Regions from separate parts of the Vibrio sp. 1402 genome, predicted to be linked through region 1. Evidence: riboswitches for the same ligand, from Rfam matches in the RefSeq annotation. Region 1 holds a riboswitch; the other holds the start of a gene.
What was found. Region 1 has a riboswitch for lysine ahead of lysC (lysine-sensitive aspartokinase 3). Riboswitches for the same ligand answer to the same signal wherever they lie in the genome.
Positions count from the first base shown of each region.

Region 2: another riboswitch for lysine. It lies ahead of tet(35) (tetracycline efflux Na+/H+ antiporter family transporter Tet(35)); the one in region 1 lies ahead of lysC (lysine-sensitive aspartokinase 3).

Region 1 is NZ_JAWOWE010000014.1:88,691-94,726, reverse strand. It holds gene metH (methionine synthase) at 1-863, shown strand, start outside; gene lysC (lysine-sensitive aspartokinase 3) at 950-2,302, opposite strand; lysine riboswitch at 2,404-2,582, opposite strand; gene R7044_RS20725 (pyridoxal-phosphate-dependent aminotransferase family protein) at 2,803-3,924, shown strand; gene R7044_RS20720 (PglL family O-oligosaccharyltransferase) at 3,984-5,765, opposite strand; gene uvrA (excinuclease ABC subunit UvrA) at 5,833-6,036, opposite strand, start outside.
Region 2 is NZ_JAWOWE010000002.1:189,003-195,038, reverse strand. It holds gene hisG (ATP phosphoribosyltransferase) at 1-454, opposite strand, end outside; His leader region at 508-645, opposite strand; gene tet(35) (tetracycline efflux Na+/H+ antiporter family transporter Tet(35)) at 826-2,427, opposite strand; lysine riboswitch at 2,537-2,719, opposite strand; gene R7044_RS04330 (H-NS family nucleoid-associated regulatory protein) at 3,302-3,709, shown strand; gene R7044_RS04325 (inosine/guanosine kinase) at 3,837-5,141, opposite strand; gene R7044_RS04320 (hypothetical protein) at 5,258-5,527, opposite strand; gene mnmA (tRNA 2-thiouridine(34) synthase MnmA) at 5,718-6,036, shown strand, end outside.

The DNA.
Region 1 (6,036 bases):
TGGCTATGTTACGTCAATACATCGATTGGACACCATTCTTTATGACTTGGTCACTTGTAGGTAAGTATCCAACAATTTTCCAACATGAAGAAGTTGGTGAAGAAGCAAAACGTTTATTCGAAGATGCCAACGAGATACTTGATCGAGTTGAGCGAGAAGGCCTGTTAAAAGCGCGTGGAATGTGTGGCTTATTCCCTGCTGCGAGCGTGGGGGACGACATTGAAGTTTATGCTGATGAAACTCGTACCGACGTTTTGAAAGTATTACGTAACTTGCGACAACAGACCGAGAAACCAAAAGGATTCAACTATTGTTTATCCGACTACATCGCACCTAAAGAGTCGGGTAAACATGATTGGATAGGGGCATTTGCTGTCACTGGTGGTATTGGTGAACGAGAGCTTGCTGATGAATACAAAGCACAGGGAGATGATTACAACGCAATTATGATTCAAGCGGTGGCGGATCGCCTAGCCGAAGCGTTTGCTGAGTATTTGCATGAGCGTGTCCGTAAAGAAATTTGGGGTTATGCTGCGGATGAAGATTTATCTAACGATGATCTCATTCGTGAAAAATACCAAGGTATTCGCCCTGCACCAGGTTATCCAGCGTGCCCTGAGCATACTGAAAAAGGACCGCTTTGGGAGCTACTTAATGTGGAAGAGAATATTGGCATGACGCTAACCTCCAGCTATGCAATGTATCCGGGCGCGTCAGTCTCTGGTTGGTATTTCTCTCATCCTGACTCACGTTACTTTGCGATCGCACAGATCCAAGAAGATCAGTTAGAGAGTTACGCCGATCGTAAGGGGTGGGATAGGATCGAGGCTGAAAAATGGTTAGGGCCAAACATTAACGGTTAAATTGATGTTTACCTCGTCCAAATGTAACAACTAATGAAACGACAAAGGGCTGCAGATACGCAGCCCTTTGTTTTATTGAGTTGAACTTACTTCTCAAACAACTCAGTGTGGAGTTTTTGTATGGCTTGTTTCGATACCGATTCATGGAGCAAGAAGCATAAGTTGTGAGGGCTAGCGCCATAACAAATCATGCGTAGGTTAAAATCTTCTAGCGTGCCAAAAACCTGTTTCGCGTAGCCTTTACTCTCACTCATGTTGTTACCAATTAGGGCAACGAGGCATAGGTCATGTTCAACTTCTACCTTACATAACTCTTCTAACTCTTCTCGTACAGCTTGCGGCAGCTGCGGCGCGCCGCCGGATGTATCGGTTTGATCAAGTGTTAACGATACACTGATTTCAGATGTTGTGATCAAATCGACAGATATCTTATGCTTTGCAAGGATCTCAAAGACCTTTGCTAAGAAGCCGTATGCGTGGAACATATTGGCGCTGCGTAGCGTTACCATGGTTTGGTTACAACGCAAAGCTAGCGCACGGAATAACGGTGAGCTTTCGACTTGGTGGCGAATCCAAGTTCCCCCTTTTTCTGGCTCTTTCGATGACCCTACAAATACCGGAATGTCGTGGCGCAATGCGGGTACTAGCGTAGAAGGGTGAAGGATTTTAGCGCCAAAGTTAGCCATTTCTGAAGCTTCGCTAAAGCTGATCTCGGGAATTGGTGAGGCTTTTGGCGCAATTCGCGGGTCTGTTGTGTAGATGCCCGGAACATCAGTCCAGATTTCTAACCCTGCCGCTTTGACGCTCTCAGCAATTAAGGCGGCGCTGTAATCGCTGCCTCCTCGACCTAGTGTTGTTGTATTACCGGCTTCGTCAGATCCTATGAAGCCTTGAGTAACAACAACGGATTGTTGGCAAAGTGGTACGAGTTTATCTTGCGTAAGCGTCGAAATTGCTTCAATGTTTGGCTCCGCGCGACCAAAGTTGTCATCAGTACGCAGCACATCGCGGATATCAAAGCGCACTGCTTGAATGCCTCGCTCACACATTAACTGAGTTAGAATGTGCGTCGACATGAGTTCACCACATGCGACTAAATGATCGGTTAACTTCGCACTAGCTTGGATAGATGCAGCCTCGGCCAGGCTGGTTACGGTATCTAATATGCCATACACCTCGGCAGCAGTTTTCGTGCTGTCTTCGAGCTGAGTTAAAATGGCGTCATGAATGTTGGCCAGATTTTGCAGCAGCTCAGTACGGTGCGTTTGATCCTGAACACCGTTGGCGAGTTCTACCAATAGGTTGGTGACGCCAGAGCAAGCGCTGCTCACGACCAGGCGAGTATTTGGATTGTTTTCGATAATGGTGGCGCAACGACTCATTGCCTCAAAGTTGGCAACACTGGTTCCACCGAATTTAGCTACGTTAAATGCGCTCACTGCGTTCTCCCACGACTTCCTAAAAAATTGTACATCCAATGTTTAGTGAGAAAAGGAACAGAGCAAAAAGAGAGGTATTTAGAATGCTATTTGAAAAATTTACCCTCAGAAGCCCTTCATCAGACTGCGCTGATGACAGTTGATGGGATTCAGCCCAATTCAACCGACAAGTCAAATCCTGCAACTTTGACTTACCTCGGCACTACTCCCCCTCAATGATTGGTGTTGGAATTGCGGTTCCACAAATCATCTACCTGGGTAGCGCTCCTCTTCTACATAAAGCTCAAACATTGAACGGTTTTGAGGCCTTAATGTCAATCAATATTTCAACCTTTATGGTGTTTTTTATTAACGATTTTGTGACACTGGTTTGACCTCCATACTTACGGCTAATTGCTGATAGAGGAAAAATCTATTAGGGTGAAGAACCCTACACCTGAGCCATGTTATTGAATAGAACTTTTAGAATGCTCAGGATAAAAGATAATCAAGGAGCTGACATGTCGATCCAAAGCTTTATTCCGCCTCACCGTATTTTAATGGGACCTGGTCCTTCTGATATTTATCCTCAAGTGTTACAAGCACTAAGCCGTCCTACGGTAGGTCACCTTGATCCTCTGTTTATCGGTATGATGGATGAGCTCAAGCAGCTATTGAAGTATGCCTTTCAAACTGACAATGAGTTCACTATTGCGGTTTCAGCGCCTGGTAGCGCAGGGATGGAAACCTGCTTTGTAAACTTGATCGAGAAAGGCGACAAAGTGATCGTCTGCCGTAACGGTGTATTTGGTGAACGCATGCGCGAAAATGTCGTCCGTGCTGGTGGCGAAGTTGTTATCGTCGATGATGAATGGGGGACGCCTGTTTCCATTGATAAAGTCGAGCAAGCACTCGAACAGCACCCAGATACAAAAATTCTTGCTTTTGTGCATGCGGAAACCTCAACTGGTGCAGTCAGTGATGCTCAAGCATTGGGTAAGCTGGCGAAACAGCATAATGCATTATCTATTGTTGATGCGGTGACATCGCTTGGTGGTGTGCCGTTAAAAGTGGATGAATGGCAACTGGATGCGGTTTACTCTGGCAGTCAAAAATGTTTGTCATGTGTACCAGGGCTCTCACCAGTGACGTTTTCTACTGCCGCGATTGAAAAGATTCAAGCAAGAACAACACCAGTACAGAGTTGGTTCCTCGATCAGAGTTTAGTTTTGGGGTATTGGAGTGGAGAAGGCAAGCGTAGTTACCATCATACGGCGCCAGTTAATAGCTTGTATGCGCTTCATGAAGCTTTATTGATACTGAAAAATGAAGGATTAGAAAACGCTTGGGCTCGTCACCAACTGATGCATGAAAAACTCAAAAATGGCTTACAAAAGTTAGGCTTTGAATTTGTTGTGGACGAAGCCCATCGGTTGCCACAATTAAATGCGATTTACGTGCCTGAAGGAATTGATGAAGCAAAAGTTCGTGCTCACTTGCTAGAAACCTATAACCTAGAAATTGGTGCAGGCCTTGGGGCATTAGCTGGTAAAGCGTGGCGTATTGGCTTAATGGGTTACGGCGCTCGATCTGAAAACGTTGCGCTGTGCTTAAAAGCGTTAGAAGAGTCACTCACTGAATAAAATCATACAGTAATGAGATAAAGAAAAGCGAAGGTCATCCCTTCGCTTTTTGGTATTTATTACTCAGCTCCTGAAGTGGGGGCTGGTGAGGCAGAGATTGCTTGAGAAGGTGGTTGGTAATTGACGTCACTGAAATCAATCTTCGGGAACAAAAACTGCGCTTCAGCTCTAATTTGCTCCGCTTTACTTGAGTCATCTAAGCCTTGGTAGGCCAAAATCAAATTATTATAAAATGCAGGGCGAGGCTTATCTTTGATGATTTTTAGCGACCAATCGATATAAGGCTTGATCAAGGTTGCGTCTTGTTGGTACAGCCCAAGGTTTAAAAACGTGCTATAGACATCCCAATCAAATCTGTCTTTCCAAACTACAGGGTTACTGACTTGATTCAGAATATCAGGGTTAGTTGGTCTAGTGGTCTCAAACTTCGTCAATACATAGTTCGTATGTAATGCGCTTACCATGTAAAACGTAAACGCAACGGGAAGTACCAAACTAAAAACACGCAGCAAGCTTTTGGTTACATTACTAAAGCCGACTTGTCGATAACGAGAGACGCGCTGATCGACCCAGTACAGTAGGATAACGAAGATCAACCAATGCACGAGAGAGTGGTAGAAAGGGTATTCCAGTTGCGAGTGCAATACGATAGGTATAAACAAGGCCAGCAACGCAAGACGAGTTCCGCGTTTGGCTTGATAGATTCGATACAGTACCAGTGCCATCGCTAAGAAGATGCCGAGTATTGGCAGCAAGCCACCTTCTACTCCCCAGTAAAGTAGCTCATTATGCGGATGATCCATGGCTGGCAAACCAGCTGGGTAATTCTCATTTAGGGCATGTTGACGAGCCGTATACAGCATGTACTCAGATTCAAACTTGCCATATCCATAACCAGTAAAAGGCTTTTCAATCACCATGTCTAATGTTTGTGGAAAAGTATACGCTCGAGGAGACTCCATATTTACTTTTTCTGCGGCTAACCCACCTCCATCAGGAAAGGCAAGATGCATGACAACGACTGAGAGTAAGAGCCCACTTACAAGTGACACAACCCAGCGGATAAAGCGCCCTTTGGTTGCAAAGCGGTACATGTATGGAATGACCAACAACACGGCGATGACCGAGGCTAACCAACCAGTGCGTGAAGCCAACGCCACAATTAGTGGTAAAGTTAAAACTGGTACGGCATAGAGAAGGTAAACATCGCTTAACTTACGATCGTATTTGTAGGGCTGACGTGCAAGTAAATAGCTGGCAATCACCAACCCTGTCGCAAGAAAGCTGGCCATTACATTGGGCTGTTGGAAAATACCATAAGGACGATTGGCCACCGTGTCGTAACCAAACGGATTGCCTGGTTTGAGATACAGATATTGTGTCAAACCAAAAATGGCTTCGATAACAACCGCAAGGACAATGAACCATAATAGGCGTTGGCGATGTTTATTACTGAAATGAAATTGTTGTAAGACAATAAAGAACAGGACACCACACCACAGGCCAATGAGCTTATTGGCTGCCAAACTGCTATTCGCATTTGGGTACAGAATGGGCACCGTCATGATAAGAGTACTAATGAACAAGCCGATGGTTAGTTTTGAGTAACGTAGTACTCGATTATTCGCAAGTTGGTAACACCCAATGCCTAATGCAAAGCTAAAAGCAATCCAAGTTGTCGCATTGAACGAAAGCGAAAGCCCCGAACCGCCGGGGTTGGGCATGAAAAAGTGCATTGCCAACACAAATAGTGTTGCCAAGGCAATGAGAAACTTGCGATTGAGGGGAACCTGTACTTTTTCGGGAGAAAGCTTTGTTCCACTTACATGTATAGTAGCCATAGTTATTGCGTTGTTTTGAATGAAAAAAGACCAGCACTTGCTGGTCTCGATACTTTACCTGTTTTTTCTACTTCAACATAGGCTTGAGGAAGTGAGCTGTGTGCGAACCCTCGATTTGCGACACATCTTCCGGAGTGCCTTGAGCGATTATCTCGCCGCCACCCTGACCCCCTTCAGGACCAAGATCGATAATCCAGTCCGCAGTCTTAATGACGTCCAGGTTATGCTCGATCACCACGACAGTATTTCCGTGGTCGCGAAGTCTGTGCAG
Region 2 (6,036 bases), on a different contig from region 1:
CTGTCAGCATACATGTAGAGAATGGAACGCCGGCTTCATCCATGTACGCTTTTAGAAGTTGAGGATACGTTGTAGCAATACGCTTGCCAGCTAAGTCTTGTGGACCGTTGTACTCTTCGTCCTTGTCGATTGCGATAGATAAACGACAGCCACCAAAATCAAGTCGACGAAGCTGAACAAACTCGCAGGGTTCACCTAATGCTTTGCGGTCAAGGCGAACTTCTTCTAGTTCATTTTCGCCAATAAAGCCAAGGTCAACCACGCCATCCATAATTAAACCTGGGATGTCGTCGTCACGAACCAAGAGTAAATCAATTGGCATATTTTCAGAATGGACAACTAAACGCTCGCCCATTACGTTGAACTTTACGCCGCACTGTTTTAGTAGAGCTTGACTCTCTTTGCTAAGACGACCTTTTTTCTGAATTGCGATTCTTAAACGTTGTGTTTGCATTGCTTTGTCCCTATGCAAGATTTTGATATCTAAGTATTTTTCAAACTAATAAAACTAAAAAACCCTCGGGAGATTGAAGTCTCCCGAGGGTTTAAAATCTGCTTTTACTTTGATTTTACCTCCGGGAGTTTCCTGCCTCCCGGGTATGCGTACATCGCCCGAAAGACTAGATTGGGTGATGATGGTGATGAATGTTCATTACAAAATTACGCATACTTATTTCAAGGCTCTTCTCATTTGCTTTGTTACCAACCACACTAACCAAGCTGATTACTTTTTTCAACCCTTAATTTTAAAAAAATTCGAATTGTATAATACAAATAAAAAAGGAGGCCGAAGCCTCCTAAAAATTTACTTTTTAAATCAGTGAATTACGCACTCTGGCAAGACGCTATTTTAGACTTTGAAAGCCATGACAAAATAGCGCAAACGATAACGAATGTTATCGACGCTGCAATAAACGAAAACGCAATTGAAGCAGTCATACCAAGGGCAATAAAGCCCACGCATGAAACAAGCGCGACTGATAATGCATAAGGTAGCTGTGTTGATACGTGATCAATGTGGTTACAACGTGCACCCGTCGATGACAAGATAGTCGTATCTGAGATTGGTGAACAATGGTCACCGAATACCGCACCAGCTAAAACCGCACTCAGCATCGGTAGCATTAGCGCTACGTCTGTTGCGCCAGCCATGTCACCCGCGATTGGTAGCATAATGCCGAACGTACCCCATGAAGTACCTGTTGAGAACGCCATCAGGCCAGACAACAAGAATAGGATAACTGGGAGCCAATGAGGGTTGATATTGCCCTGCGCCATTGTCGAAAGGTAAGTACCAGTCTTCATATCACCGATAACAGAACCAATGGTCCAGGCAAATACTAAGATTAGAATCGCACCAAACATAGACTTAGCACCAATCCAAAGTGTACGTGCGATCTCAGCCATTGGTAGACCTTGCTTCACAACAGTAAACACTGCAACTGCTAAGCCAAGCAAGCTACCGTAGATTAGTGATGTACCTACATCTGTATTTTCAAAAGCACCAAGAAGCGCAAACTCCTTACCATCAGCAGCCAATGCTTGGCCACCCGTGTAAAGCATTGAAGCGATAGTCGCGATAATCAGCGTCACGATAGGAAGTATCAAATCTGACACTTTACCCTTTTCACTTTCACGGATATCTAGCTCTTCGTTTAGGTCATGCGCTTCTTGCGAGTCATTTTCTTTGTCTTTATCAAAGCCACGACCTTGCGATGCAGAGATCTCATGCTCACGCATTTTACCAATATCAAGACCAAACCACGCAACAGCGAACACCATTAGCAGCGCAAAAACGGCGTAGAAGTTCATTGGAATAAGACGAACATATGCGCCAAGAGCCGAATACTCTGTGATCCCATGTGAGACTAAGATCCCGCCAATAATAGTAATAATGTAAGCACCCCAGCTAGAAGCAGGCATAATTACACACATTGGAGCAGCGGTTGAGTCTAGAATGTACGCAAGCTTAGCGCGAGACACATAAAAGCGATCGGTTACTGGGCGAGAGATCGCACCAACAGCAAGGCTATTAAAGTAATCATCGACAAAAATGAATACGCCTAAAAAGGCGGCAAGAAGTTTGGAGCCGCGTTTACTCTTCACTCGAGATTGTGCCCATTCAGCAAAAGCACGAGTACCGCCAGATAGCGTTAATAAAGCTGTTGTCATACCTAATAAGATTAGGAAACCAACAATGCTCATGTTCCAAGTGTTAATTCCGCCATCTTCAATAAAGACAGAAGAAACTTGAGAACTGACGTAACCTGCGGTGTCGCTGATAGACCAGCTATTAAGTAGCACCGCACCTAGCACGATACCTACACCCAAGGAAACTAATACACGTCGAGTCAAAATCGCCAAAGTCAAAGCGACAATAGGTGGCAATAATGAAACAGGAGAACTAGAAAAATCTATTAAATTCATGATCTTCAAAAACCAAAGTTTGGCTAGAGATCTACTGCAGACAAGTCACGTAGCATACGATACGTGCTCATGTTGAACTTAGCGACAGGGAAGCGAACACTCCACCCAACCCTACAGTAGCGCTCCATAGTTTAATGTGAATATATACTATGGCAGTGTTGTTCCTTTCAGATACAACCCCAGCAAGTAACTTTGATGAGTTACTTACTTCGGCAATCTTCGCCTTCCACTATTATTCATTGGCATCACCCCAATAATAGCTACTCTTCGAGACCGCGCCTCTACGGCAACAACAAACAATTAACCACTAACTGTACAAATTAACAACAAATTGTCTGCAATATTGCATCAGGTGGCAGCCATTGTACTTATGATGAGAGTCAATGCAACACATCAAACTAAATTAAACAAATAAATAATGACTGAGATAATTTATAAACCTTGCCTACTTCCATAAGTTTTGTGCAACTGAAATCACATCAATCATGTTATTTATGAAACATTATTACTACCTTAGAAATATCATGGTTTATCTTATATCAATAAATTAAGGATATATGACACAGCATTAAAGATGGATGCTTCATATTTTTAAGTAATAACTCAAATTTTTTTATAAAAAACCAAGCTGTCACTCTCTCTATACAATAATGATTGTTGATTTTAGTTCTCATCTAATAATGATTTATTTCGAGTGTAATAATATTAATTGCTTTAAAAAATAGTCAAATTTAAACAAAATCTTGATTTAGCATTTGCACATAAGGAAAAGATAAAGTTAAATATAAGGACTCTTTGTTTATTTATAGATTGGCATTATTTAATCGTAACGATAAAAAGTGCCCAACACATTAACCTTTTAATAGGAATCGTTATGTCAGAGCTGACTAAAACCCTTCTAAATATCCGTAGCCTTCGTGCATTTTCTCGTGAGCTGACTCTAGAACAATTGGAAGAAGCTCTAGATAAACTCACTACTGTCGTAGATGAGCGTCGTGAAGCAGAAGAAGCAGAACGCGCAGCACAAGCAGAGCAAGAAGCTAAGCTTGCAGAGATTGCTGAGAAAATCGCTCAAGACGGTATTGACGTAGAAGCACTTATTACTGCGCTATCTGGCGAAACTAAGACGAAAGGCAAAGCGAAGCGCGCACCTCGCCCTGCTAAATACAAATACACAGATTCAAACGGTAATGAGAAAACTTGGACTGGCCAAGGTCGTACACCTTCGGCGATTCAAGAGCAACTTGATGCAGGTAAATCTCTGGATGAGTTCCTAATCTAGATCCGTGCTATTTTTAAAAGGCTCCCATAGGGAGCCTTTTTTATTTAAACCATTACAAATAAAAAAGGCACATTTCTTAATGTGCCTTTTACTTTAGTTACAGAATAGTTAATTAAACCGCTTCGTATTAACGTTCCCAGTATGCTTCTTCTAGGCTATCTTCCCGCTCAGGAAGTCCGCGCGACAATCGTGGTGAATGTTGCACGAGAACTTCGTAGCTAGCACGGTTTGCGTATTTGCAGACTTGAGAAAAAGAAGAGTAAGTTAAATACTCGTTACTGTGCTTGCTTGAATTAGGCACATTTTCTTTATGGTATTTATTTGCTGCCATATCATGAAGAACAGCAGATAACGCAGCATCACCTGCGCCATTTGTATTCTTAATTTTTTCTGGGCCACCCATATATGGCGAGATATGCGAGTACACTTTTATTGGCGTCTCGCATGAGTCTTTTTTCGCCGGACGACTGAATTCATAACGATTAAATTCAGCAATTGACCCTGGAAGTAATGGCAAAGAAGTTTCGCGCTTCGCGCTATCTTCCGTATACCCAGCCATAAATAGACCTACAGGACCCGCCGTGCACAATACTAGATCAGCCCACTCCAATGTTTTATCAGACGCAGCAAGTGGATCAGATTCCCCCGTCAGTGCTTCTGCTTCGTCTTCGTTCATCGCAACGACAGAAACATTGTCGCGAATGAATTCTTGCCAGAATGTTGGATCATCTTGAATAACAAATTTAGTACCTAGCGTTAATACCACTGGTACATCGTGCTTTTTCGCGTATTCAATAGCACGCATCGTTGCTTCCGGCATTGGGTCGCCTTCTTTACAACGAACAAGGTATGCAGTAAGAACTAGAGCAGATGCGCTCTTGAAGATCTTCTCAGGGATATTGTCTGGGTGAAGTTGGTTCATTTGACCTTCGCTGATTGCGAAAGTACGTTCACCATCTTCGGTAATCAGAGCAAAACAACGACCGATTGCACCGTCAACACCTTGTAGGTAGTTCAGGTCCATACGGCTAGATGTGTTACATAGGTAGCGGTAACCGTAGCTGCCGATTTTGATATCTTGGCTCATTACGCCCAGAAGTGTTGAACGGTCATCGGCCAACACTGAATAGTTGTGCAGCGTATTACCGATCGTACCACCTGCATACTCATTGGTAATCAGGCATTCTGCTTTTAGCTGTTGGTACAAAGCTTCTGCTGTTGCATCATCAATAACCAACGAGTGTCCTTTACTCAAACCGTACTTTTCAATCACATCCGTTGTCACTTTCGCTTCAATATCAACCAGCGTTTGATCAATGCCGATGATGTGTGTGCGCGTCATCTTTTTACTTTCTTGTGCTTGGCTCACCAATGGGTCACGAGCATGAACAGGAAAATAGTGCTTGGATTTGCGTTGTCCAGGAAATTTCATATTGTTAGTCTGAGTAAGGGATGAAAAGGAGAACGGATTCTATACCGCCGTTATTAAAGCAGCAATAAAGGCAATTATAGCAAACGTTTGCAGTCTGCTTTTTTCTTTCAATCGGCCTATTCGCCTTCCATGAAACCCAAATCTGGTAATTGATCAAGGTGCTCGCTGTAGCGTTTCAGATTGAATTCACCTTCGTTTTTCATCACGTCGAAAATCTCAATCGACATTGCGCATGCCATCATCGCAACCGCATCTTCACGTGGTGTACCTGTCATCATTAAACGCATCAAGGTTTCTTTTACTTTGAGCGGATTGCCATCTTCTAGCTGATTTTCAACAATTTCAATCAACTCACTTTCTTGCATAAATTGGTTTTCTTCAGTCATTTGCTTTTTCCTCTTGGATTTTTGCCAACTATGCCATATATAACCCTTCTATACTTATCGAATTTAACCCTCACCTTCGCATTTGGATAAATTTAAGCCAAAATCGAAGTGTGATTTCGATCTCGGATCTGTCACCGGTCAGTGGATTCTGGTAGAATCTGCGTCCCGTTAATTTTAGTGGTGTTTAGTAATGTCTGATAACAGCCAAAAGAAAGTCATCGTCGGTATGTCCGGCGGCGTTGATTCATCTGTTTCTGCGTATCTTCTAAAGCAACAAGGCTACCAAGTAGAAGGCCTGTTCATGAAGAACTGGGAAGAAGATGACAACGAAGAGTATTGTACAGCAGCAGAAGATCTTGCTGATGCTCAGGCAGTATGTGACAAGCTGGGCATTCACCTACACACCATCAACTTTGCTGCTGAATACTGGGATAACGTATTTGAGTACTTCCTTGCAGAATACAAAGCAGGTCGTACACCAAACCCAGACATTCTTTGTAACAAAGAAA